Regions from separate parts of the Arthrobacter sp. TmtSoilC77 genome, predicted to be linked through region 1. Evidence: riboswitches for the same ligand, from Rfam matches in the RefSeq annotation. Region 1 holds a riboswitch; the other holds the start of a gene.

Region 1 (11,072 bases):
CCGAGTGGTGTGCCACGTGGCCTGCGGCGATGTTGAGGCCGGCGGCCAGGGCGGGGTCGCGGTCGAATGCGGCCTTGACGCCCAGGTTGGCCAGTGCCACGGCGTAGCGCAGGGTGACGTTGGTCAGTGCGTACGTGGACGTGTTCGGAACAGCGCCAGGCATGTTGGCAACGCAGTAGAAGATCGAGTTGTGGACCTTGTACGTCGGTTCCTGGTGGGTGGTGGGGTGTGTGTCCTCGAAGCAACCGCCCTGGTCCACGGCAATGTCCACCAGTACCGAGCCCGGCTTCATCCGGGACACGAGTTCGTTGGTGACCAGCTTGGGAGCCTTGGCGCCCGGGATCAGGACGGAGCCGATCACGAGATCTGCGTCGACAACTGACTTCTCGATCTCGTAGGCGTTGGATGCCACGGTCTTCAAGCGGCCCTGGTAAAGGGCGTCGAGTTCCCGCAGGCGGTTGATGTTGATGTCCATGATGGTGACATCGGCACCGAGGCCCAGCGCCATGGCGGCAGCGTTGGTTCCGGCAACACCGGCACCGAGGACAACAACTTTGGCCGGACGGACGCCCGGTACGCCGCCAAGGAGGATTCCCTTGCCGCCCGCCGGTGCCATCAGCGAGGAAGCGCCGACCACCACGGACAGGCGGCCTGCGACCTCGGACATCGGGGCGAGCAGCGGAAGGGTGCGGCCTTCCTGCACCGTTTCGTAGGCGATGGCCGTGACGCCGGAGTTGATGAGCTCGGCAGTGAGTTCGGGCTCGGCGGCGAGGTGCAGGTAGGTGAAGAGGATGAGGCCCTTGCGGAAGCGGTGGTACTCGGCCTTGATGGGTTCCTTGACCTTCATGACCATGTCCGCGCGGCCCCAGACGTCATCCGCGTCGGCAACGATTTCAGCTCCCGCGATCGAGTATTCCTCGTCCGTGATGCCAGAGCCCAGGCCCGCACCCCTCTCAACCAGAACGGTGTGTCCGTGAGTGCGGAACTCGTGGACACCTGCGGCCGTGATGGCTACGCGGAACTCGTTGTTCTTGATTTCTTTGGGGACGCCGATGATCATTTGCTGGCTCCATCGTTTGCGGCTTTTTCGGCCGGATATTTGCTGTGGGCTGTGATTCCAGAATAAGTCCGGCTGTGAGGCAGGCGACATGGATCTTGGAGCCCGCCTGAATGGAAACCGCGGAAATTCAAGGAATTCTTGCTATGCGCTTCGACATTTGTCGAGGTCTGGAGCGTCAGGTGTCGCCTGATGTTGGTACGCTTTCTGGATGCAGCAGGACGTCGAGGAGATCGTTGAACGCGTGGCGCTCAAGCTTGGCAGGGGGCTGTCCCTGGAAGACCTCGACGGCGTCCTCCTCGCCTACAGTTCCAACCAATCGCACGCAGACCGCGTGAGGGTGAACTTCCTCCTGAGCAAACGCGTGCCAAGCGATGTCAGTGCCTGGCAGCTCTCCCACGGCATCGCGACGGCGGTGCGACCGGTTGTTGTTCCGGCGAACGACGAGCTGGGCATGCTCGGCCGCGTTTGCGTCCCGCTGCTGGTGCGCGGTTTCCGGGTGGGCTACTTGTGGGTGCAGCAGGACCTTGAGGAGCAAACCGCGACGGCGATACTCGCCGAACTGCCCGGCGTACGTGACGAACTGGACCTGTTGGCTGCTTTGTTGCTGGACTCAAACACCGCGGAATCGGAGTTCAGAAGGAGGCGGGAGCAGGAGTTTCTGGCGGCCTGCACAGGCGAATCGAATGCAGTGGCAGCGGTGGCCGGTTGGAAGGAGATCCAAGGCCGCGGTCCTTGGCAACTGGTGACCATCCTGGACGCGGATGGCGGCGGAACCGACGTCGACCCCATTGCCGCAACGCTAACGCACCGAACAGCAGCGTTGCAGTCCACCATTGGTGTCAACGCCGCGCTATTCAGCGCCGGGACGGAGACCCATTCCGTTGTCCTGTTCCGCGAATCCGGTGGCCGGGCTGATCACGCCCAGGTTCTGGTGCACTATCAATTGGAGCTTGCAAAGCGGGCTGGCCGCAAAGTGGACCGGGTGATCCTGGGCATCAGTGAGCCGTTCCAGGTTATCCGGCAACTGGCGGGCGCCTACAGGCAATCGAAAGTGGCAGCCCAGGCCGCAGCCGTGGATCCGCCCCTGGGGGAACTGGTGGAGAGCCGGGCGGTGGGCGTGTATCAACTCTTCGATCGACTTCAGGCGCCGGGCGGTTGGGATGACACGGGCTCCGTTCATTTCCGGACGTTGGAGGACCAGGACAAGAACGGCGAACTCCTGCCCGTGCTGGAACTGCTCTATGACAACGACAGCTCAGTGCAGGACGTCGCAGCAAGACTTCATCTGCACAGGAGCAGCATCTACAACCGCCTTGGCCGGATCCGCCAACTCATCGGAGCTGATCCGTTGAGCGGGGCCATCAGGCTCGAGTTGCACGCTGCACTGAAGGCACAGCGCTGGGCTTCGCGGCCCCGGATCTAGCGAATATCCGGGGTTTCGGGCCGCCAAGTGTTTCGGGCCGCGGAGTCTTTTGGGCCGCCGAGTGTTGTAGAACGTGTGCTGCGGAACGGCCGGAATTGGACAGTCCTCCAGGCGTCGCTTACGCTGAGAAAACGGTTTCTGACCAATTCTTAGGAGCACTGTGGGCGGCGTTGTGTCCGGGATCCTCATCGTCGCCTCGGTCATCGCGGTGGGTTACTTCGCCGCCCGCTACAAAGTGCTGGCCCAGGATGTACAAAGCGCACTGACCCGGACGGCTTTCTACATCACCAATCCTGCACTGCTGTTCACGGTGGTAGGTGGAAGCGACATTCGTGCCGCCCTCGGCGTCGACGCCCCTCTTGCGCTCCTGTCGGCAACCGTCATAGGCCTTCTCTATTGTTTGCTGAGCTTCCTGTTCTTCCGGCGGCCGGTCGCGGAAACGGCGGTTGGTGCCATGGCAAGCAGCTATGCCAACGCGAACAACATCGGCATTCCTGTTTCGTTGTATGCAGTGGGCACGGCGCAGCACGTTGCTCCAGTCCTTCTGGTTCAACTCCTGATCATGGCGCCCTTCTACCTCAGCGTCCTGGGCGTGGCAGGCGGCACGAGAATCTCGTGGAAACGGATGCTGTTGCAGCCTTTCTCCAATCCCATGATTATCGCCTCGGGCCTGGGGGTGGTGATGGCCCTGACGGGGTGGGAGGCTCCGGAGCTCGTTCAGAGACCCATCGATATGCTGGCCGGCGCGGCCGTCCCCATGGTTCTGCTGGCTTTTGGCATGTCGCTGGCTGGCAAGGCGCCTCTCCAAAAGGGCGATGGCCGCGTGGAGACCGTAGTTGCTACCACGTTGAAGGTGGCTGGCATGCCAGTGGTGGTCTGGGCGCTGGGGCGCTTCGTGTTCGGCTTGGAGGGTCAGCACCTCTTGGCCAGCGTCATCATGGCCGCACTGCCAACCGCACAGAACGTCTTCCTTTTCGCTTCTCCCTACGGACGCGGGATGACAATGGCCCGGGATGTCATCCTCTGCACAACGGTCCTGTGCATCGGGGCGTTGGTTATGGTTGCGTGGCTGCTTGGATAGAAGCGATCGATGCCAGGAACAAGCGACACACGAAACAAAAGAGGCAGGCACCCGGGTGGAGCAGTTCAGGGCCGGGTGCCCGCCTCGTCTTGTTGCCGTGATTCCGGTTGCTGTGATTCCTTAGGCCCGGCGCAACCGCTGGCAGCTCCAGCGGCCCATCCGATTGCGGAAGGTGGCAGTGCGGCTGCTGCTGCAGTACCGGCCATGCCATCCGACGTGCGCGCTGGTCCTGGGAAGCCGCGTGCTCATTTCAAGATCCCAGTGGCGCCGTCAAGTATGCCGTCCAGGTCCAGGGGTGAATCGCTGGACGGTGTGGTGGCACTGGGACTGCCGGTCGGCTTTGGCTTTGGTGTCGGAGCCTGTGTTGGAGTAGGTGCCGGAGTGCCGGTGGGGGTCGGCGTCGTCGTGGCAGGTGGGGTGGTGACCGTGTCCGACGGAACCGGGCTCGGGGCCGGCTGGGTTGGAACAGGAGTTGTCACGCCCGGGACGGGAACAACAGCCGACGGGACTGCCGAAGGCACCCAAACAGGATCCGCGAGTGACACTTGCGGAGTCGGAAGGGACGACGACGGCGCCTGGTCGGGTGCCTCTCCTGACGACTGCGTTGCTACGGTTGCCGGCTTTCCGGCCTCGCTGGTGGCCGACGACGCTGAGGCGCTGGCGTAGGACGAGCTGGGTGCAGGGGTAGCCGAAGTTGACTGCCTGCTGTCGCTACCCGTCTTTGCGTCGCTTGCTTCCTGGGCCGGTGTTTCCTGCCCGAAGAAGGGAAGCTCGAAGGCCTGGCTCATGGTGCCAACGGTCAATACCAAGCCCAAGGCCCCAGCGACGACTGCCATGCGCTGGCCCATTGTTTTGACCGAGGCGGCCTTGGTGAGCACGGCGTGTGGTTCATGGCTGAAGGATGATCCACCCAGTGATGACCCACCCAAGGATGAAGCTCCGAAGGCAGGGGCGCCGCCTGCCGGGGTTTCGCCAGCACTTGCCGACTTTCGGGCCGTACCGCTCCCGGATTCCTGTGCGCGAAGGGCTTTCCGGCTTGCGAGACCAGAGGCGGCGGTCGCGGCTGCGGCGAGCTGTGCGGGGCTCTTAGCCTGAACGATTGGGATGGCAGCGGTGGCAGGTTCGGGATTCGCCGCGGGTTCGGGCACGACCGGTTCGGGCCGCTGAACGATCGGGATGGCAGCGGTGGCAGGTTCGGGATTCGCTGCGGGTTCGGACGCGACCGGTTCGGGCGCCTGAACAGCTGGAATCGCAGCAGTTGCCGGCTCCAGGGGAGCAGGGTCCGCCGGAGCTGTCACTGCTGGAGCAGAATCCGCTGGTGCTGTTTCTGCTGGAGCAGTTTCAGTGGGGACTGTCTCAGCAGAAATAGCTGCCTGGGCTGCCCGTTCACGCTCTGCCGCCCGAGCGGCCGCGCGCGTAGTGGGTGCCGCAGTTTGGGGATTGGAAGCAGAGGCGGGAATAGAAGGAGTGGCGGGTTCCGGCGTCGTGTCTGCTAAACCTGCTTCTGCTTCCGGCGTGCTGGTGGAGGATCCGCTGGGTTGGGCCCGACGGCGTCCGGTTGGCTGGGTACGCTCGCGCGCTATTTGGGCGCGGCGCGGCTGATCCATGGTTGGGGACATGGTGGTTGCCTCTCAACGCCTGCGAGGTTAGCTGTCGGGTTCGGACGAGGCCGTCCGGCCGCACATGGCGGCTTCACCCCAAGGGCCTAGGGAAAATCAGGCCCGGGAACTCTGGGTCCCCCGTCTCTGCCGCGGGTCTGGCGGATTCCGGTTTGCGGCAGAGCTCGGCGTCAACCCGGAAGCGGCCCGGCGGAGATGAGGGTCGCTCTTCGACGGTACATGAGCGGCATAGCAAAGTCACATTAATGTAACGGGCGGGACGCCTTCCGGCTCGAAGGCCCGTTAGGACTTAGGCTCCGGGGCCGGAGCCGGGGCTGGCAGCTCGTACTGGATCCTTTGGACTTGGTGTGCGTAATGGGTCTCGGGTCGGAAAATTTCGTCTGCCACACCAAGCATCCCACCCGTGGCGCCGCGCCGGACTTTACCCTTGCTGTTCTGGCGCAAGACCCAGAACCAAAGGGCCGCAATGAGGGCAGGTGCTGCCAGCACTGCCACTAGTACGGCCAAGATATCCATGGCCCAAGACTAGCTTCCGCCGCGGGCGGCAGGTAGAACATAGTCGTATGGACCTCCCAGTGATGCCGCCCATTTCGCCCATGCTTGCCAAGTCTGTTCCTTCGATCCCTGATGTGGGTCATTTTGAGCCAAAGTGGGACGGGTTCAGGACCATCGTTTTCAAAGATGGCGATGAGATCATCCTGGGTAGCCGAAACGAACGTCCCATGACACGGTATTTCCCTGAGCTGGTGGAAGCCCTTCGGAAGAATCTCCCGGACAAATGCGTGATCGACGGCGAGATCGTCCTGATAACTGGGAACAGGCTCGATTTCGAGGGTCTTCAGCAGCGCATCCATCCCGCCGACAGCCGTGTGCGGATGCTGGCCGAAAGCACCCCGTCCTCCTTCATCGGATTCGACATCCTCGCGCTGGGAGACGAGAACCTTATGGACAAGCCGTTTTCCGAGCGTCGCGCCGCCTTGGAGAAGGCACTGGCCAAGGCTGAGGCGCCCGTTTACGTAACACCGGCGGTGACGGAACTCGATCAAGCACAGGAGTGGTTCGTGCAGCTCGAGGGCGCCGGGCTTGACGGCATACTTTCCAAACCGCTCGAGGGGACGTATCAACCGAATAAGCGCGTCATGTTCAAAACCAAGCATGAACGGACCGCGGACTGCGTGGTAGCCGGATTCCGCTGGCATAAAACGGGAAAGGTTGTCGGGTCGATGCTGCTTGGGCTGTATAACGACGCCGGCCAGCTGCAGCACGTTGGGGTGGTGGCTTCCTTTCCCATGGCCAAGCGCGAAAGCCTGGTGGCTGAACTTGAGCCATACCAGACGGAGTTCAGCGAACATCCTTGGGGTCAGTGGGCCGACCAAGGAGATGCCGCCGCTACTGGTTCCCGGATGCCGGGCGCGCAAAGCCGGTGGAGCGGCGGCAAGGACTTCTCCTTTGTTCCCCTTCGGCCCGAGCTCGTCATCGAGGTTGCCTATGACTACATGGAAGGCGACCGGTTCCGGCACACCACCCAGTTTCGTCGATGGCGGCCGGACCGGACTCCGGAGAGCTGTACCTATTCGCAGCTGGAGGAGCCAGCTGACTATGACCTCGGGGAGATACTGAGGCTGCCGTAACCGGAATGGGTCGCCGCTAATACGTTGCCCCCGCTAATACGTTGCTGGCCCGCTCATGCGTTGCTGGCCAGCGACGGGATAGCGGCTTGGAGACGAGCTACTCTTCGTGTCCTTGGTCGCTGCTCATGCTGCCCTCCGCCGGTGGGGTTTCGCCCGGAGGTACGCCGCCTCCAGGCTCGAGTCCCGTGACGTTGCCGTCCAGGGGATCGGGGTTGGCGGAAGCTGCGGGATCGTCGTCCTCGTCCTGGCGCATGTCGGGATCCGTGTGGACATCGTCGGTGTCGCCGGCAGTGACGCCAGCGGTGTCGCCTGTCGTGTCGGCTGGCTCGGCGTCGCCGGAAACTCCGAAGGTCCGGGGATCGTCCTCAGGGTCATAGCTGGTCATGGTCACCCTTCCTAAGCAAACTTACTTTTGTGCTTGCCCGGCCAGCCTAGTCTCCAGGTCGCAAACCCAACAAGGGGCACCCACGCCGGGTTACGCCGTCGTGCATGAGTGCTTGCATCAGTGCCTAACTCTGGCGGGAGGTGGCAGCGACGAAGCTCATGATGGCGTCCGCAACAGCTTTCGGCCGCATGTGCTGGGCGACGTGTCCAACTCCGGGGATTTCAACGAGGCGCCCTTGGGGCACCGCGCGGGAGAGCTTAAGCGCCCACTCCGGCCCGGCCACATGATCGCGGCTCCCTCGAAGCACCAGCACCGGAGTCCGGATTTTAGCCAACTGCTTTTCGGTCGGGTACTTCATCATTACGGGCAGCTCCGTGAGGTACCAGCGGGGCCCGCATTGCAGATAGTCAGTGATCACGATCCAGTTGGACGATGGGCTTTCGCGGAGAAGGCCATCCAGGAACAGGGCCAGCGACTGCCGCCCCACGTTCTTGTGGCGTGAGTCAACCACGGGACCCATGAGGACAAGATGCAAGGCGCGTTCAGGCGCATGGAGGGCCGCTTCAATGGCGAACTGCACGCCCATCGAGTGTCCTACCAGGATGTACGACTCGATGCCGCAGGCCTTCAGTGCTTCTGCGATGAACGCGCCGTAATCTTCCACGGATAGTTGCCGCCCGGGCTTGGGAGTACCCGCAAAACCGGGAAGGTCCAGCGAGTAGGTGGGCGCGCCCCCTGCCAGGACGCCGTGAAGGCGCGCAAGGTAGCGGTGTGAGACGCCGATGCCGTGGATAAGGATGTAAGCGGGCTGCGCGCTCCCGTGCGTCCCCGGAGGAGGCGATCCCTCCGTCCAGAGAATCCGACCACCTAGACCGCAAGCCTCGACGTCGGCAGACAGTAACGTGCTCCTGTTGCCTCGGCGCCCCGTCAAGGCCGGGCCTGTTCCAGGAATACCGGAGCCCCGGGGCCGGTTAGCTCGTCCTCAGACACTGGCCGTCCGGAAACAGCGAGAAGCAGGGAAATGGCCGGTCCTTGAACCTCCGGGCCGTCGCCGTGCTGGAAGTCGGTGTCCGTGGCAACCAGTCGCCAGCCCGCGGCTATCTCCTTGCCGCCGCCGATCCTTGTTGTTGTCTTGACCTGGTAGGCAAGAGCCAACGCGACCGGCCCGGCCGGATAGTTGCGCGTCATTCCAAGGGGGCGCCGGATGTCTTCGCCATGGACGAACGCTTCCACCAATCGTGTGGCAATCCCCGCCGGTGGTCCCGATGTCCGGGACACTACAGCGCGTAGCGCCGTCAGTGTGCCGCCGGGATCCTTGGCCTTTTCGCGTTCCACCCCCACGGCGTTGTCGCGGTCGAAGTCGAAGCGGGCTTCAATCATTCGCTTGAGGAAGCCCAAACGGGTGGTCTTTGCGCTGTCCACAACGTGCGCCAGTACGTCATGGATGTCCCAGCCCGGGCAAAGTGAAGGCGTCTCCCAGAGTGGCTCGGGGAGCGGTTCCAGATCGTGGATCAGCGCACGACGTTCATCGTGCACGGCGGGCCAAACGACGGAGCGGGAAGTCGAAGCCATACCGCTATTGAAACAGCCCTGGTTCGGGTTTGGGGCTGTTCGACCCGCCCGCATGCTAATCCCGTGTGGCGTCGTCCGATTCGGCGGGGTCGCCGGCGGCGCGCGAAGCGTCGGGGGCGGCGGCAGCGTCAGCCGCGTCCCGGCGTCGGGCGATCTTGGATTCTGTCCACATGGCGACCGCGACAAACGCGACGCACGCAAACATGAAGGTGGCTACGAAGTTCAATCCCATGGCCGATCCCAAGGGTGCGGCAAGGGCCATTGCGGCCACCCCGGCCACGATATGCCACCCTTTGAAATTGCCCACCAAACAAGCGTAACCCCGGGGTAATCAGGTGCTGGCCCGTTGGCTGGGATCGTTGCTTGATCCTTATCACTCCGACGCTTTTAGTCGCTGCGTGCGTCATTTCCGGCGTCATCCCGGCCGTTGTCTTCGCCTTTATCTCCCACGGAGGTCTCGGCCTGCTTGCGCTTCTGGGTTTCAAGCCACTCCATGATCGCAGCCTGGCGGATTCGCCGGTGCGTGCCGCGGTACTCAACGGGGATTTCACCGCGGTCGGTCATATTGCGCAGGTAAGTGTGTGAGATGCCTGCCAGCTCCGCGGCCTGGGACGTCGTGAGCATTTCCTCCACGCTGCTGACCGTGACGGTTTCGCCGCGGCCCAGCCTCGCAAGAAGATCGACGACGGCGTCCCTCGCCTGGTCGGGGAGGCGGTGGACCGTGCCATCGACGAACACGGTGATGTCGTTGCTGTCCTGGAGGGAGCGTGCCAGGTTCCGGGCGTCGTCGGCCGGGAGGCCAGCTGTAACGCGGGGAGCTATCAATGCCATGGCAGAAGCCTAGCGCGGTGCCGGCTTTGTGAATGCGCGGGACAGGCTGGTGGCTGCGCTGGACGAGGGAGCTGGCCCGATTCGATGCTTCGCTGCGTGCAAGACGGTAGGAGTCGTCTTCTGCGCAGCGAGTCGTCGAATCGGGCGGAGGTGGCGCAAAAAGAAATCCGTTGACAGGAAGCAAGTAACGCGCGTAACCTAAATCACACGTTCCAAGTAACGCGCGTTACCAATATCCGTATTTCCAACAGGCATCAGAACCAGGACCCGGAGCATTCAATGGCGAAAAGCACCACCCCCAACAAAGCCGCGGCTGTGCGGCAGCGGGGAGTCACCATGAATGACGTCGCCAAGCATGCCGGCGTCTCCCGGACCGCAGTCTCGTTCGTGCTGAGCAACCGCGAAAATGCCAGCATCTCCGAGGAAACCCGCACCCGTATCAACGATGCCGTGCAGGCACTGGGCTACCGCCCGAACGCCGGAGCACGTGCGCTGGCATCCCAGCGCAGTGATTGGTACGGGATCGTCACCGAGATCGTGACGGCACCGTTCGCCGTCGACATCATCAAAGGAGCCCAGGACCAGGCATGGATTGATCGCCGGTTCCTGCTCATCGCGCCCTCCGACCAGGCCGATGCCGTAGGACCCAACCAGGGCTTGGAAGATGCCGCCATTGAAAAGCTGCTGGAGCAACGAGTGGAAGGACTTCTCTACGCAGCCACTTTTCACCGGGGCGTGCACGTTCCGCAGAGTGCCAATGAAGTACCAACCGTGCTGATCAACTGCTTCGACGCGGACGGAAAGCTGCCCTCGATCGTTCCTGACGAGCGTGCGGGTGGCAGGGTAGCCGTCGAGCGCTTGCTTCAAGCCGGCCACACCCGGATCGGAATCATCAACCTTGACCCGGTCATTCCCGCAGCAGTTGGGCGATTGGAAGGTGCCCGCGAAGCACTGGCCGTCGCAGGACTTGAGCTGGACCCGGAACTGGTGGTGTCCGGATACGCAACGGCCGACGGCGGCTACGACGCCGCCTGCCAAATCCTGGACCGCTATCCGGAAAAGGACAGGCCAACCGCGCTGTTCTGCCTCAACGACCGCATGGCGATGGGCGCCTACGACGCCATCAAAGAACGGGGCCTGACCATCCCCGGAGACATCGCTGTGATCGGCTTCGACAACCAGGAGCTCATTGCGGCCTACCTGAGGCCAAAGCTGACCACCGTTGCCTTGCCGTTCCAAAAAATGGGAGCCCTGGGAGTCCAGACGCTCGCCGCTCTTACAGCAGGACAGCCGATCATTGCCGACCAGCAATTGGTCGACTGTCCGCTGCTAGAACGCTCTTCGGTCTGACCGCGAAATCAACCTCGAAGAGCAAACCCCTTACCCACCCCTTCACCTTGGACGATGAAGATAGGAAAGAGATAACCATCATGACACAACCCCGATTCCTGAGGTCTGCCCGCATCACGG
Region 2 (11,072 bases), 3.4 Mb from region 1:
GATGGTTGCCGTGGAAAAACGGTAGATTGACGCGGGGCCCTGGCCCTCGGCGTCGGCCATGAGCAGCAGCGTTTCGCTGAGTTCGGGCGCGAGATAACCGGGTGCCACGGCAGTGAGGTCCGCCTGCAGGAGGATGTGGTTGACCGCGGCTGGCAGGTGTTCACCGAGGAGGGTCATTGCCTCCTCCGGATGGCCGAGCGCGATGGCAGACCCCAACTGTGTGAAGGCCCCGGAGCCCATCAAGCCCAACAAAGTGGCTTCTTCCAGGATCCCCCTCACCAGGGAGCTGAACCGGCGGGACATGCGGGGCTGCGTCCATTCCGCGCGTTGCAGCACCGCGCGCGCGTCAAGGACAGGTGCTTTGCCATCCGGAGCGGCCGCCTCAGCGGTCAGTTCATTGAGGATCTCCAGGATCCTGCGCCGGACCACTGGAGCGTCGGGCCTTTGAGCCTCGGCGGACAATGCATTGATGGTGCTGCCGGCGGAACCTGGATGGGATGGCGAACCGGACGTCGACCCCGGGAGGGGCTGGCCCACCATCGAAGGTGCCCGCTCGCTGGCCAACCAGGCGTTCACCAGCCAGAGCCACTGTTCCTGTCGCGGCAGGGAAAGCCATTCCAACGACGGCGGCTGGATCCACGTGGAACTGTCAACGTCCAGCCGCAGAAGGCCGGCCAGTGCGCAGAACTCCAGCAGGAGGGCAGTTTCGTGGACGCCGCACCGGATGGATTCTGCAAGTCGCCGCAGCTCACGCACGCCTACGCCGCCGCTCCGGAGGGTTGCCAATGGCTGCTCACGAACCGCGAACAGCACCTCGCTGGTGAGCCGTAGTGTCTCGGCGATGGCGCCCATCGCGGCGTTGCGTCGGAGGGCAGCACTCGTGTGGCCCAGTTCCGGAACCGGAGGGGTCAGGGTGAAGTCGTCAATGATCGCACCACCGCGCAGTGCTATGCCGACACTGTGCGGCAATTCGACGTGGCCGGCGTCCAATGGAACCAACAGGCCGCGGGCCAGCAGCCAGTCAACAGGCCCGACGTCGGCGCTTTCGTGGGTTACGGAGGCCCGGCGTTGAGCTTGGGGGACCGCGCCCATGGCCCAACTGCCGAACTTGTCCAGTAAGCCGACGGTCCTTTCGGGCGCAGTGGCCAGAATGGCGCGCACATTCTCTGCACTTGACGTCCAGCGTTGCAGGGACAAGGCTGCGTCCATTGGCGTGCTGGCGGGGTGGATGTCCAGGCCGCACTGATGGAGCTCGGCTACGAGCTGGACCACGCGTTGGGCGAAAGCCGGCTGCAACCTGACCAGCTCTGTGTAGCTTCGGCCCAGGCCGGCCGGATAGATGCCGATCACGTCCTTCAGGCTTCCAACTGGAAGGTAGAACCGTTGCCGGGAACTCGGTTGTGAGTTTGCTGCCGCAGGAGGATCGGCCCGGTGGATAAGCGCCAACTCCTGAAGCTTTGCGAGAATCGGTTCCAGTGCAGACAGCGTGGAACCAGCAATGACCTTCTTGAGCCCGGCAGCGGAAACACTGTGCCCGGTATCGGCATTCGTGCACAGATGAAGCGTTTCCAAAACCTGCATTTCGGGCTTCGTCAGCCGCTCCAACGCCCGTTGCACGCTGACCCGCGCACTTGCCCGGGCTGCCAAGGCAGCGAAGTCCGGGGCCATGGGAGAAATCAGGTCGGGTCGCGCGGCAAACAAGGCCCGCAGCGAATTGTCGCTGCGCGCTTCCAGTTCCTTGCTGAGCGCGCGAATGAGGGACATCAATCCAACGTTACCGCCACCGGGCCGCTCGTGCGTGGCCAGGGCAAAGCTGCCCCGGTTGATTTGCTATTGACGGTGCTTCATTCGCTACTGCCGGCGCCGTTGACGGATGGCGTCCAACACCAGGACCACTGCAAGCATGAAGGCAACCGGCAGCCCATAGAGGGCGGTGGACGTGATCCACACCGGCGCAACTCCACTGTTAAAGGCGATGGCCATGACCGCGCCCACTGCGGCCAAGGACAGGACGGCGATCATGGCGGCAACGATCATGAGGGGGCGGCGGTAACCCGGGGAAGTCATGCGCCTAACGCTAGCAGCAGGGCCACACGGACCAGGCCCATGGGCAAAGGCACCGCAAGCGTGAAGCAAAGGCGCCGCAAAGCGGCGGCAAAGCATGAATAGGTGGTCCGGCAGGATAACCTTGAAGTAACAGACCAACACGGACCGTGCTGTCTCCCTCGATCCCGCAAATCCCTGCGGATGCGGTGGCGGCACGACGTGTCTCCACAGCAAGAACGAAGAAGGTTGATTACGTGCCCACCGGCAAGGTCAAGTGGTATGACAAGGAAAAAGGCTTCGGATTCCTCGCGGCTGAGGACGGCCAGGAGGTATTCCTGCCCAAGACGTCACTGCCCGCAGGCGTAACCGAGCTCAAAGCCGGTACGCGTGTGGAATTTGGCGTGGCAGATGGCCGTCGCGGTGCCCAGGCATTGGGCCTTCGGGTCCTGGACAAGACGCCCTCCATCGCCAAGGCCAAGCGGATGAACGCCAAAGACCTGGCGCCGTTGGTGCAGGACCTCGTGACCGTGCTGGATAACCTGTCCGGTACTTTGTCTTCCGGCAAGTACCCCGAAGGCAACAAGGCCAAGGCCATCGGTATGGCTCTGCGCAAGGTTGCCGACGAGCTGGAAGCCTAGGAACCGCCATGACTTCGGAATCCGCACAGGACACACAGGCCGGAAGGGACGCACAGGCCAGCCCTGGGGCCGTCACTTCTGCCGCCGACGTCCCTGTCACCGGGGGGAATCCTGTCAACGGGCAAGCCCCTGAAAACAGCGACACCCCTGCGCGGAAGCCGGTCGCAGCGAAGCCGCGGGCAGGCATCCCGGTGTGGCGCACTGGCAAGCCGGATGCGTTCCTGGCCGCCGCCGTCGACGTCGCGCGGGAAGCGGTGGAGACTATCGCGAACCCGGGCGAGGTAGGTGCCCACGTAGGCGCAAAGTCCGAGGGCGACCGCGTGGTCACGCACTTGTTCGAGTCCAAGCTTGCCGGATACGGCGGGTGGCAGTGGTATGCCGTGATCACGCGCAATTCCCGGTCGAAGATCGTCACAGTCAGCGAGCTGGGGCTCCTGCCCTCCGAGGATTCCATCCTTGCCCCGGAATGGGTCCCGTGGGCAAAGCGTGTCCGCCCGGAAGACGAGACACCCTTGGTGGAGGAGACGGTGGAGGAAGTGTCCGAGGAAGCCGTGCAGGCCGAGGAAGACGCTGCCGCCGAAGCCGCCGATCCTGACGCGGTGGATAACGACGACGATGACGACGACGTCGCCCGCCTGGGCGATTAACGGCAGCGGCGCCGTCCGGGAAGAACCCTGACGACGCCGTTTCCTGCCTTGCGCGGAATTCCGCGACAGTTACTTCTTCAGTTTATTTCTTGAGTTCGCCCACGACGTAGTCGATGCTGGCGAGCAGGGCCGAGATGTCGTCCGGTTCGATAGCGACGAACGTGGCAATGCGAAGCTGGTTTCGTCCAAGCTTGCGGTACGGCTCGGTGTCCACGACGCCGTTGGCCCGCAGGATCTTGGCGATTGCCGCGGCGTCGATGGAGTCATCGAAGTCGATCGTGGCGATGACGTTGGAGCGGTCCTCAGCCTTCGCGACGAACGGTGTTGCGTACTCGGACGCCTCGGCCCAGGAGTAAATGCGGCTGGCAGAGTCTGCCGTGCGCTTGCTGGCGAAGTCCAGTCCACCATTGCTGTTGAGCCACTGCACCTGCGCATCCAAAGTCACCAGCGTGGACAGTGAAGGTGTGTTGTACGTCTGGTTCAGTTTGGAGTTGTCGATAGCGGTCTGCAGGTCCAGGAAGTCCGGAATCCAGCGGTCGCTGGCCTTGATCCGGGCCGCGCGCTCCAACGCTGCCGGGGAGAACAGGCCCAGCCACAGGCCACCGTCAGAGGCGAAGTTCTTCTGCGGGGCGAAGTAGTAGACATCCGATTCGGCGACGTCGACGTCCAGCCCGCCGGCGGCTGAAGTGGCGTCCACCAGGACGAGCGAACCGTCATCGGCGCCTTCGACGCGCTTTACAGGGGCTGCAACACCGGTTGAAGTCTCGTTCTGGGGCCAGGCATAGACGTCAACCCCGGCCTCCGCCTGGGAGACCGGCCGCGTGCCGGGCTCGGACGTGATGATGGAGGATGCATCCAGGAAGGGGGCTTTGTTGGTGGCCGCGGCAAACTTGGAACCGAATTCACCGAAGGAAAGGTGCTGGGCCTTTTTCTCAACGAGCCCAAAAGCTGCTACATCCCAGAAAGCAGTGGAACCGCCGACGCCGAGGACAACCTCGTAGCCCTCGGGTGCACGGAAGAACTGGCTGAGTCCTTCGCGGACCGAACCCACCAGGTTCTTGACCGGCGCCTGACGGTGGGACGTGCCAAGAATGGTGGTCGATGCGGCAGACAGGGCCTGGACCTGTTCCGGGCGGACCTTGGACGGTCCCGCGCCGAATCGTCCGTCCTTGGGCAGCAGGTCGGCGGGAATAGTGATGCTGTTGTCGCTCACGTGTGGCTCCAATGGGTATCGGTTAGAGAGGGGGAGGTGGGCAGGTGGCATCGGCTGCCCCTTCGACTCCCTCATTCTGCCTGACCGGACCCAGCGTCAGGAATCTGCGGGTGTCATAGTCCGCCACGTGGAATGCCGGATCACCACAGGCATTTCGACCCAGGGAAAAATTATCCAGAGTAATTCCAAATAAGCTAGGCTTGGATTGACGTTCCGGAGGTGTCGGTTGCACACCGTCCACCTTGGCTGGGACGCGGTACGGTGGAGATTACGCAAGAAATGCGTTCGAGGAGAGCTGAGCTGGATGACGGATCTGATCGATACCACTGAGATGTATCTTCGGACCATTTTGGAGCTTGAAGAAGAGAACATCGTGGCTCTTCGCGCACGCATCGCGGAGCGTCTGCGGCACTCGGGTCCCACGGTTTCCCAGACCATTGGACGCATGGAGCGTGACGGCCTGGTGATTGTGTCCAACGACCGCCACCTGGAGCTGACCGAAGTCGGGCGCAAGCGGGCCACCGAGGTCATGCGGAAGCACCGCCTTGCCGAGAGGCTCCTGGCGGACGTCATTGGTCTGGACTGGGCGTACGTTCATGACGAAGCATGTCGCTGGGAACACGTCATGAGCGAACGGGTGGAACGGCGGCTCTATGAGTTGTTGCAGCACCCCACAGAGTCACCATATGGCAACCCTATTCCGGGCTTGGAAGCCCTTGGCGGCCTCGCCAACCAGCCTCTTTCCCGCCTGGACGTGAACCTGCTGCATGCGATGGACGGGTACGCTGCCGATTCGCGTGTAGTGGTCAGCCGGCTTGCTGAACCCATCCAGGTTGAGCCCGAGCTCCTCACCCAGCTCGATGAAGGCGGAATTCGTCCTGGCGCAACCGTCTCCTTGGAACGGGTGGGGGAGTACATCTCCGTCCGCGTTCCGGGCATTGAAGGAGCACTGGAGCTGCCTCCCGAGGTCGCTGCGCACGTCTTCGTCGCCGTCAGCTGACTCTGACTTGCCCTGACCACGGGAGTGTCGGATCTCACTTTGTGGTGGTTGGCGCGCGTATGACCTGCGGCTTTCCGCGACTGATGATATGGAGCACCCGCAACACGGTCGTTTTGGAAAGATAACGAATTTATTACTGCGGGCTTTAATCACCTATAGTTATCTACTAGCGCCGATACCAAAGCGTTACCTGATCTGGAGCCGAGCTCTGCCAGCAGATCAGGTGTGTCATCAACTACTGGCAGAGGCGGGGGAACCACAAGCGGCTGCCTAAAGAAGCAGCCTTGGGGTGAAGTCCGCAGCAGAAGTGCCTACTAACGCAAGTCCTTCCGGGGATACCTGTGTGCCGTTTGCGCTTCGTGCGGACCGGGTCTTTGAACTCTCTGACCCGAATCCGACAGCTAACTTCGCAGGCTTTCCAGAGAGGAACAGAGTTTGACATCGCAGAACGTCAGGGGCCGTCGCCGTGCGTCCGGCCCCACTGCTGAGCTGCGGCCAGCCCGCGCCGCAATGGAGATCCGGCCACGCGACACCCCGCGTCAGGTGCGCCGCCGTAAGAGCCCGTTGCGCCAGGTAGCCGACTTCGCGTCAGCCAGTGGTGTAGGGCAGAAGGCCGGTGTCGCGCTTGCAGCCACCGGACTTGCCCTGACTGTAGGTCTGCCTGCCACAAGCCCCGTCATGGCCACGTCGGAATCGGGCCAGACCGAGGCGGCGCTCTCCGTGCCCGGTGGCAGCCAGCCCGAAGTTTCTGCAGCAGCCTCTGCCAAAATCGATTTCAGTCGTGCCGCAGTGGCCACCGCCGCTGACCCGGACGGCAAGCTCAAGCAGCTGTTGAGCGCCCAGTCAGCGGGGAGCATTCAGCGTGCTTCCTCACTTGGCACCTTGGGAAGTCCTCTGGACAAGCTGGTCACGGCATCGCCGTTTGGCTACCGCGTCAGCCCCCTTACCGGCGGCACCGGTGACTTCCACCGTGGCCAGGACTTCGTGGCCCAGTGCGGAACCGCCGTCCACGCCGCCGCTGCAGGCAAGGTCACGTTCGCCGGGTGGCATGAGTACGGCGGAGGCAATCGCGTTGTGATTGATCACGGCAACGGCCTTGAGACCACGTACAACCACCTGTCGTCCTTCAACGTCAAGGTGGGGCAGACTGTCAGCCGCGGCGATACCGTCGCGCTGAGTGGCACCACAGGAGCATCTACCGGCTGCCACCTCCACTTCGAGGTCCAGGTAAACGGCGAAGTCGTAGATCCCATGGGCTGGCTCTGAGCAATTTGATGGTTGTCTCTCGCATCCATGACACGCCCCGTGACCTGAATGTGACATTCACGAACATCTGTTGTACCGTCTAAAGCGCATCGGCTTTTTAGGGGGCCGGTGCACTTGAGTGGATTGCCTAGCTCTGCCACCACTCGAGGTCCGTTCGCAAAAATCGTCTGGCAGGGGCGGGGGAACCAATTTTGGTCTTCGAGTCAGAAGACCTTGGGGTTAAGTCGCAGAAGCTTCCTTGAAGCCGCGCGGCCGGATGACTCCCATCCGAATCCGACAGCTCACCTCGCAGGCATTGGGAGAGGCTACCTTCGTGTCATCACGCACTACCCCTGCGCGCCATCGCGCCGAATTGGTTCGCACGAACCCGTTGAACACCCTTTCCAAGGCTGTCTCAACCAATGCAGGCACCGTAGGCCGCCAAGCCGCCGTTCTGGCCGCAGCCTCGGGGCTCGTTCTCAGTGTTGGACTCCCGGCCCAGGCCGCTGACACCGACGTTTCGAAGTCGGAATCTTCCAGCACCCAGCAGTTGGTCGCCACCGCAGTTGTTACCGCGGAGCCCACCGCAACGGTTTCCTTCGAAAGCCCCGTTGTGGTCACCAAGGAAGCTCCCAAGGTTCAGCGGGCCTCCCAGCGCACGTCGACCGAAGACCAAGCGAACAGCACCCTCGGTGCCCTGTCCTCCAAGGCCAAGGATGCTGCTTCAAGCGCGGCAGCCTCCGGACTTGCAGCAATTGCCTACACCGGCATCGGCCACCCCTACGTTTGGGGCGGCACTTCCCCCAACGGCTGGGACTGCTCCGGATTTACCCAGTGGGTTTACGCCCAGGCCGGCATCAGCATCCCCCGCGTCAATGCCTGGACGATCATGACCCCCACCAGCACCCCTGCCCCTGGCGACCTCGTCGTTCAGAACGGCGGAGCCCACGTGGGCATCTACGTCGGCAACGGCATGATGATCAGCGCTTTGAACCCCAGCCAGGGCACGCTCCTGCACTCCGTGGCCTCCACCGGCACATCCTCGTTCTACACCCTCCGCTAGGAAATCCCATTCGGGGTAAGCCAGCATGCCCCCCAAGTGCTGGCAGCCCATAACCCGCGTGCGGTCCCAGCGTGCGCGGCTACGAAAAGAGAGTAATCATGACCAGTGCAAACAAGGTTGCACGGCATAGAGCTGAGGCCCCCAAGACCAGCTCACTTGCCGTCATTGCCAAGGCTGTCAGCGACAACGCCGGTGGCGTTGGCCGTCAGGCAGCAGTGATCGCAGCTGCGTCGGGCCTTGTCCTGACCAGCGGAGTTGCTGCCAATGCTGCGGACACCAACGTTCAGCGGGAATCTACGTCTGCTTCCACCCTTGACGTGCAGTCGGTTGCCCAGGCCACCATTGCTGCTGATTCCAGCGTTGCCATCTCCTATGAGCGCCCTGTGGTCAAGACTGAGGAAGCCCCGGCTCCCGTCGTCCAGAAGGCGACCGCCAAGGAAGCTCCGGCTGCCGGTGGCACCGCAACTTTGGCGGTCAACGCTGACGCGTCCGCAGCCAAGGCGCCCGCTGCATCCAGCGGCCTCGGTGCAGCTATCGCTGCAGCGGCCTACGCACAGCTCGGCGTCACACAGGACTGCACCATGCTGGTGACCAACTCGCTGGCCGCGGTCGGTATTCACTTCCACGACTGGCCGGCCGGCTACCTCTCCCTCGGCCGCACGGTCAGTGCAGCTGAAGCCCAGCCTGGCGATCTCGCTTACTACGCCAACGGCGGCTATGGCGGAATGGCACACATCGCTGTTTACGTCGGCAACGGCATGGCAGTCCACGGTGGATGGAACGGATCCACCACGGCACTGTTCAGCGTGAACGTTGGCTCCGGCCCCGTTTTCATCCGCGTCAACGGCTGATCACTTACTTCACGGAACACCCCGCAGGCTCAGGTCGGCGGGGTGTTCTGCTTTAATCACCGGTTTTCGTGGCAGCCAGAGAAGCGGGCTGCCGACACCCAAATCCGGGGGGGCGCAAGTCCGATTCCGTGGCCTCAGGGAATGTGCGCGTCCTCTGCAAGGTGTCCCGCGCATGAATTTTCGCCAACACCACAGCCGAAACGACAGAAAAATTCGTTGATACGGCATACAAGTGCTTACCCTTGTGTTGTCGATCCACAGCCCGTACAAGCAGAGGGCAGCCGGCCCTCGTGCCCCTGACGGGTGCGGCCGTGAAGAGGTACGTGCATGCGCACACTCGTTCTGAATGCTGGATATGAACCGCTGGCGGTAGTAACCTTCCGCCGGGCGCTGGTCCTTGTGCTGACTGGAAAAGCTAGCGTAGTGGCCGAAGGCGACGAGCCTGTCGTCGGGCCACAGGAGATTCTCGGACGACCATCCGTGATCCTTCTTAATCGCTACATCCGGCCCCGGTACAACAGGATCACCGCCGTGAGCCGCCGCGGGGTACTCCGCCGCGACGGCCATCGCTGCGCCTACTGCGGGAAAACAGCCCACACCATAGACCACGTCCACCCCAAATCCAGGGGCGGCGCGGATTCCTGGGAAAACCTGGTTGCGGCGTGTTTGAAATGCAACAACGCCAAGAGTGACCACACGCTCGCCGAGATGGGTTGGAAACTTCGTTTCAAACCCGGCGTGCCCACAGGAACCATGTGGCAGATCAAAGAACTCGAGAAACCTGCGCCGGACTGGGACCCGTTCCTGTTGCCGGAATCCGCCGCCTGATCGATTTCTGTTGCCCTCCCGCCGTCCGGGTACTCTGGGCGGATGGAGTTCAACGCTGTGATTCTGGCGGGTGGCAGGGCCACCCGCCTCGGTGGCGTGCCCAAGCCCGGATTGACGTTCGACGGCGCCAGCCTCCTTTCGCATGCCCTGCAGGCCGCACGAGGAGCCTCCGCTGTGGTTGTGGTTGGTCCGGACACCTCTGGTATCGGCGGTGTCCTGCCTGATGGAGTTCTTAGTGCCCGGGAGGAGCCGGCCTTTGCTGGCCCTGCCGCTGCGATTGCTGCCGGTCTGGCGGCCCTTCATGAGGCGGCGGCTCTTCGGCAGGCAGTCAACCCAGCGCCATGGACGCTCGTCCTGGCTTGCGACATGCCGCACGCCGCCAGGGGCATTGCGCCCCTGTGGGAAGAACTGCGTGCGCACCCCGAAGCGGAGGGCGCCATGGCCGTTTCAGCCGATGGCCGGCAACAGCCTCTCCTGGGGGTTTACAGCACCCGGGCTTTGGAAAGGGAAGTTTCCGCAGCTTCTGCAACTTCGGGGTTAACGAACTCTTCAGTGTTCCGGCTGCTTGCTAGGCTGAACCTGCTGGCCGTTACTGTTCCCGATGGGTCTACCGATGATGTGGACACATGGGAGGACGCTGCGGCCCTGGGCATACACAACGAGCAGGAGGCGGACATGAAGAGCCAGGAAGAGACGCTCGAGGACTGGTGCCGCACACTGTTGCAGGCCTTTGAGCTTGAGGGCGTTGAAGTGGATATCAATGAAGTCCTCGCAGTGGCAGGAGTTGCCGCCCACTCCGTGGTGCGGCCTGCCGCGCCCCTGACTACGTTCATCGCCGGTTACGCTGCTGGTATGGCCAGGGGGATCGGCCAGGCGGCGGACGACACCGCCATGAGCGCCGCCCTTGACCTGGCCCGCCAGGTTGCCAAGCAATACCTGGAGCCCGGGACTGAGGCGGAATGACCGAGGCCCCCGGACAGGGCCACCACGCGGCACACACATGGCATGAGGCCCGGCAGCGCGCCTTCGACGTCGCTGCTCCGATCCCGCCAAGCCCGGTGCCACTGAAGGCCGCCTTGGGAAGGACGCTTGCCTCGGACGCGGTCGCCGTACAGGACATGCCGCACTACGCGTCCTCCGCCATGGACGGCTGGGCCGTCAACGGAACAGGTCCTTGGATTCTTGTTGAGCCCGGACACAGGCTTGCTCCCCACCAGGCCAGTCCCATCGTTACCGGGGGACTCATTCCGCCAGGCGCGAAGGCTGTTTTGCGCACCGAGAGCGGGGTCATTACCACCGACGACGACGGCCTTCCAATCCTTGCGCTTGGCGGGGCAGCGAAGCCGGGGGAGCCCCGCAATGGCCAGCACATCCGCAAGGCTGCCGAAGAAGCTGCAGAAGGGGACGTGCTGCTCAAAGCCGGAACCATCCTCAATCCTGCGCACATCGCCTTGGCTGCCCTGGCCGGCCTGGATGAGCTGGAGGTCCTGGGGAAACCCTTGGTTCGGTTCCTCCTGACGGGCTCGGAAGTTGTGACGCAG

The links. Region 1 has a riboswitch for cyclic di-AMP ahead of AC6I99_RS20620 (hypothetical protein). Riboswitches for the same ligand answer to the same signal wherever they lie in the genome.
Region 2: linked by a shared signal. The riboswitch ahead of AC6I99_RS05155 (C40 family peptidase) and the one ahead of AC6I99_RS20620 (hypothetical protein) in region 1 are both predicted to bind cyclic di-AMP.

What each region holds. Positions count from the first base shown of each region.
Region 1 is NZ_AP046050.1:4,457,631-4,468,702, reverse strand. Features, by position in the region: gene ald (alanine dehydrogenase) at 1-1,060, opposite strand, end outside; gene AC6I99_RS20630 (PucR family transcriptional regulator) at 1,269-2,483, shown strand; gene AC6I99_RS20625 (AEC family transporter) at 2,644-3,564, shown strand; gene AC6I99_RS20620 (hypothetical protein) at 3,810-5,183, opposite strand; cyclic di-AMP (ydaO/yuaA leader) riboswitch at 5,186-5,336, opposite strand; gene AC6I99_RS20615 (hypothetical protein) at 5,466-5,699, opposite strand; gene AC6I99_RS20610 (ATP-dependent DNA ligase) at 5,747-6,814, shown strand; gene AC6I99_RS20605 (DUF6480 family protein) at 6,912-7,199, opposite strand; gene AC6I99_RS20600 (alpha/beta fold hydrolase) at 7,324-8,130, opposite strand; gene AC6I99_RS20595 (maleylpyruvate isomerase family mycothiol-dependent enzyme) at 8,127-8,771, opposite strand; gene AC6I99_RS20590 (hypothetical protein) at 8,827-9,078, opposite strand; gene AC6I99_RS20585 (helix-turn-helix domain-containing protein) at 9,159-9,602, opposite strand; gene AC6I99_RS20580 (LacI family DNA-binding transcriptional regulator) at 9,882-10,952, shown strand; gene AC6I99_RS20575 (ABC transporter substrate-binding protein) at 11,033-11,072, shown strand, end outside.
Region 2 is NZ_AP046050.1:1,085,597-1,096,668, forward strand. Features, by position in the region: gene AC6I99_RS05120 (helicase-associated domain-containing protein) at 1-1,764, opposite strand, end outside; gene AC6I99_RS05125 (hypothetical protein) at 1,852-2,067, opposite strand; gene AC6I99_RS05130 (cold-shock protein) at 2,301-2,684, shown strand; gene AC6I99_RS05135 (DUF3027 domain-containing protein) at 2,693-3,331, shown strand; gene serC (phosphoserine transaminase) at 3,414-4,544, opposite strand; gene AC6I99_RS05145 (iron-dependent transcriptional repressor DtxR) at 4,849-5,544, shown strand; cyclic di-AMP (ydaO/yuaA leader) riboswitch at 5,744-5,973, shown strand; gene AC6I99_RS05150 (M23 family metallopeptidase) at 5,980-6,810, shown strand; cyclic di-AMP (ydaO/yuaA leader) riboswitch at 6,956-7,119, shown strand; gene AC6I99_RS05155 (C40 family peptidase) at 7,124-7,852, shown strand; gene AC6I99_RS05160 (NlpC/P60 family protein) at 7,951-8,703, shown strand; gene AC6I99_RS05165 (HNH endonuclease) at 9,031-9,531, shown strand; gene AC6I99_RS05170 (NTP transferase domain-containing protein) at 9,574-10,494, shown strand; gene AC6I99_RS05175 (molybdopterin molybdotransferase MoeA) at 10,491-11,072, shown strand, end outside.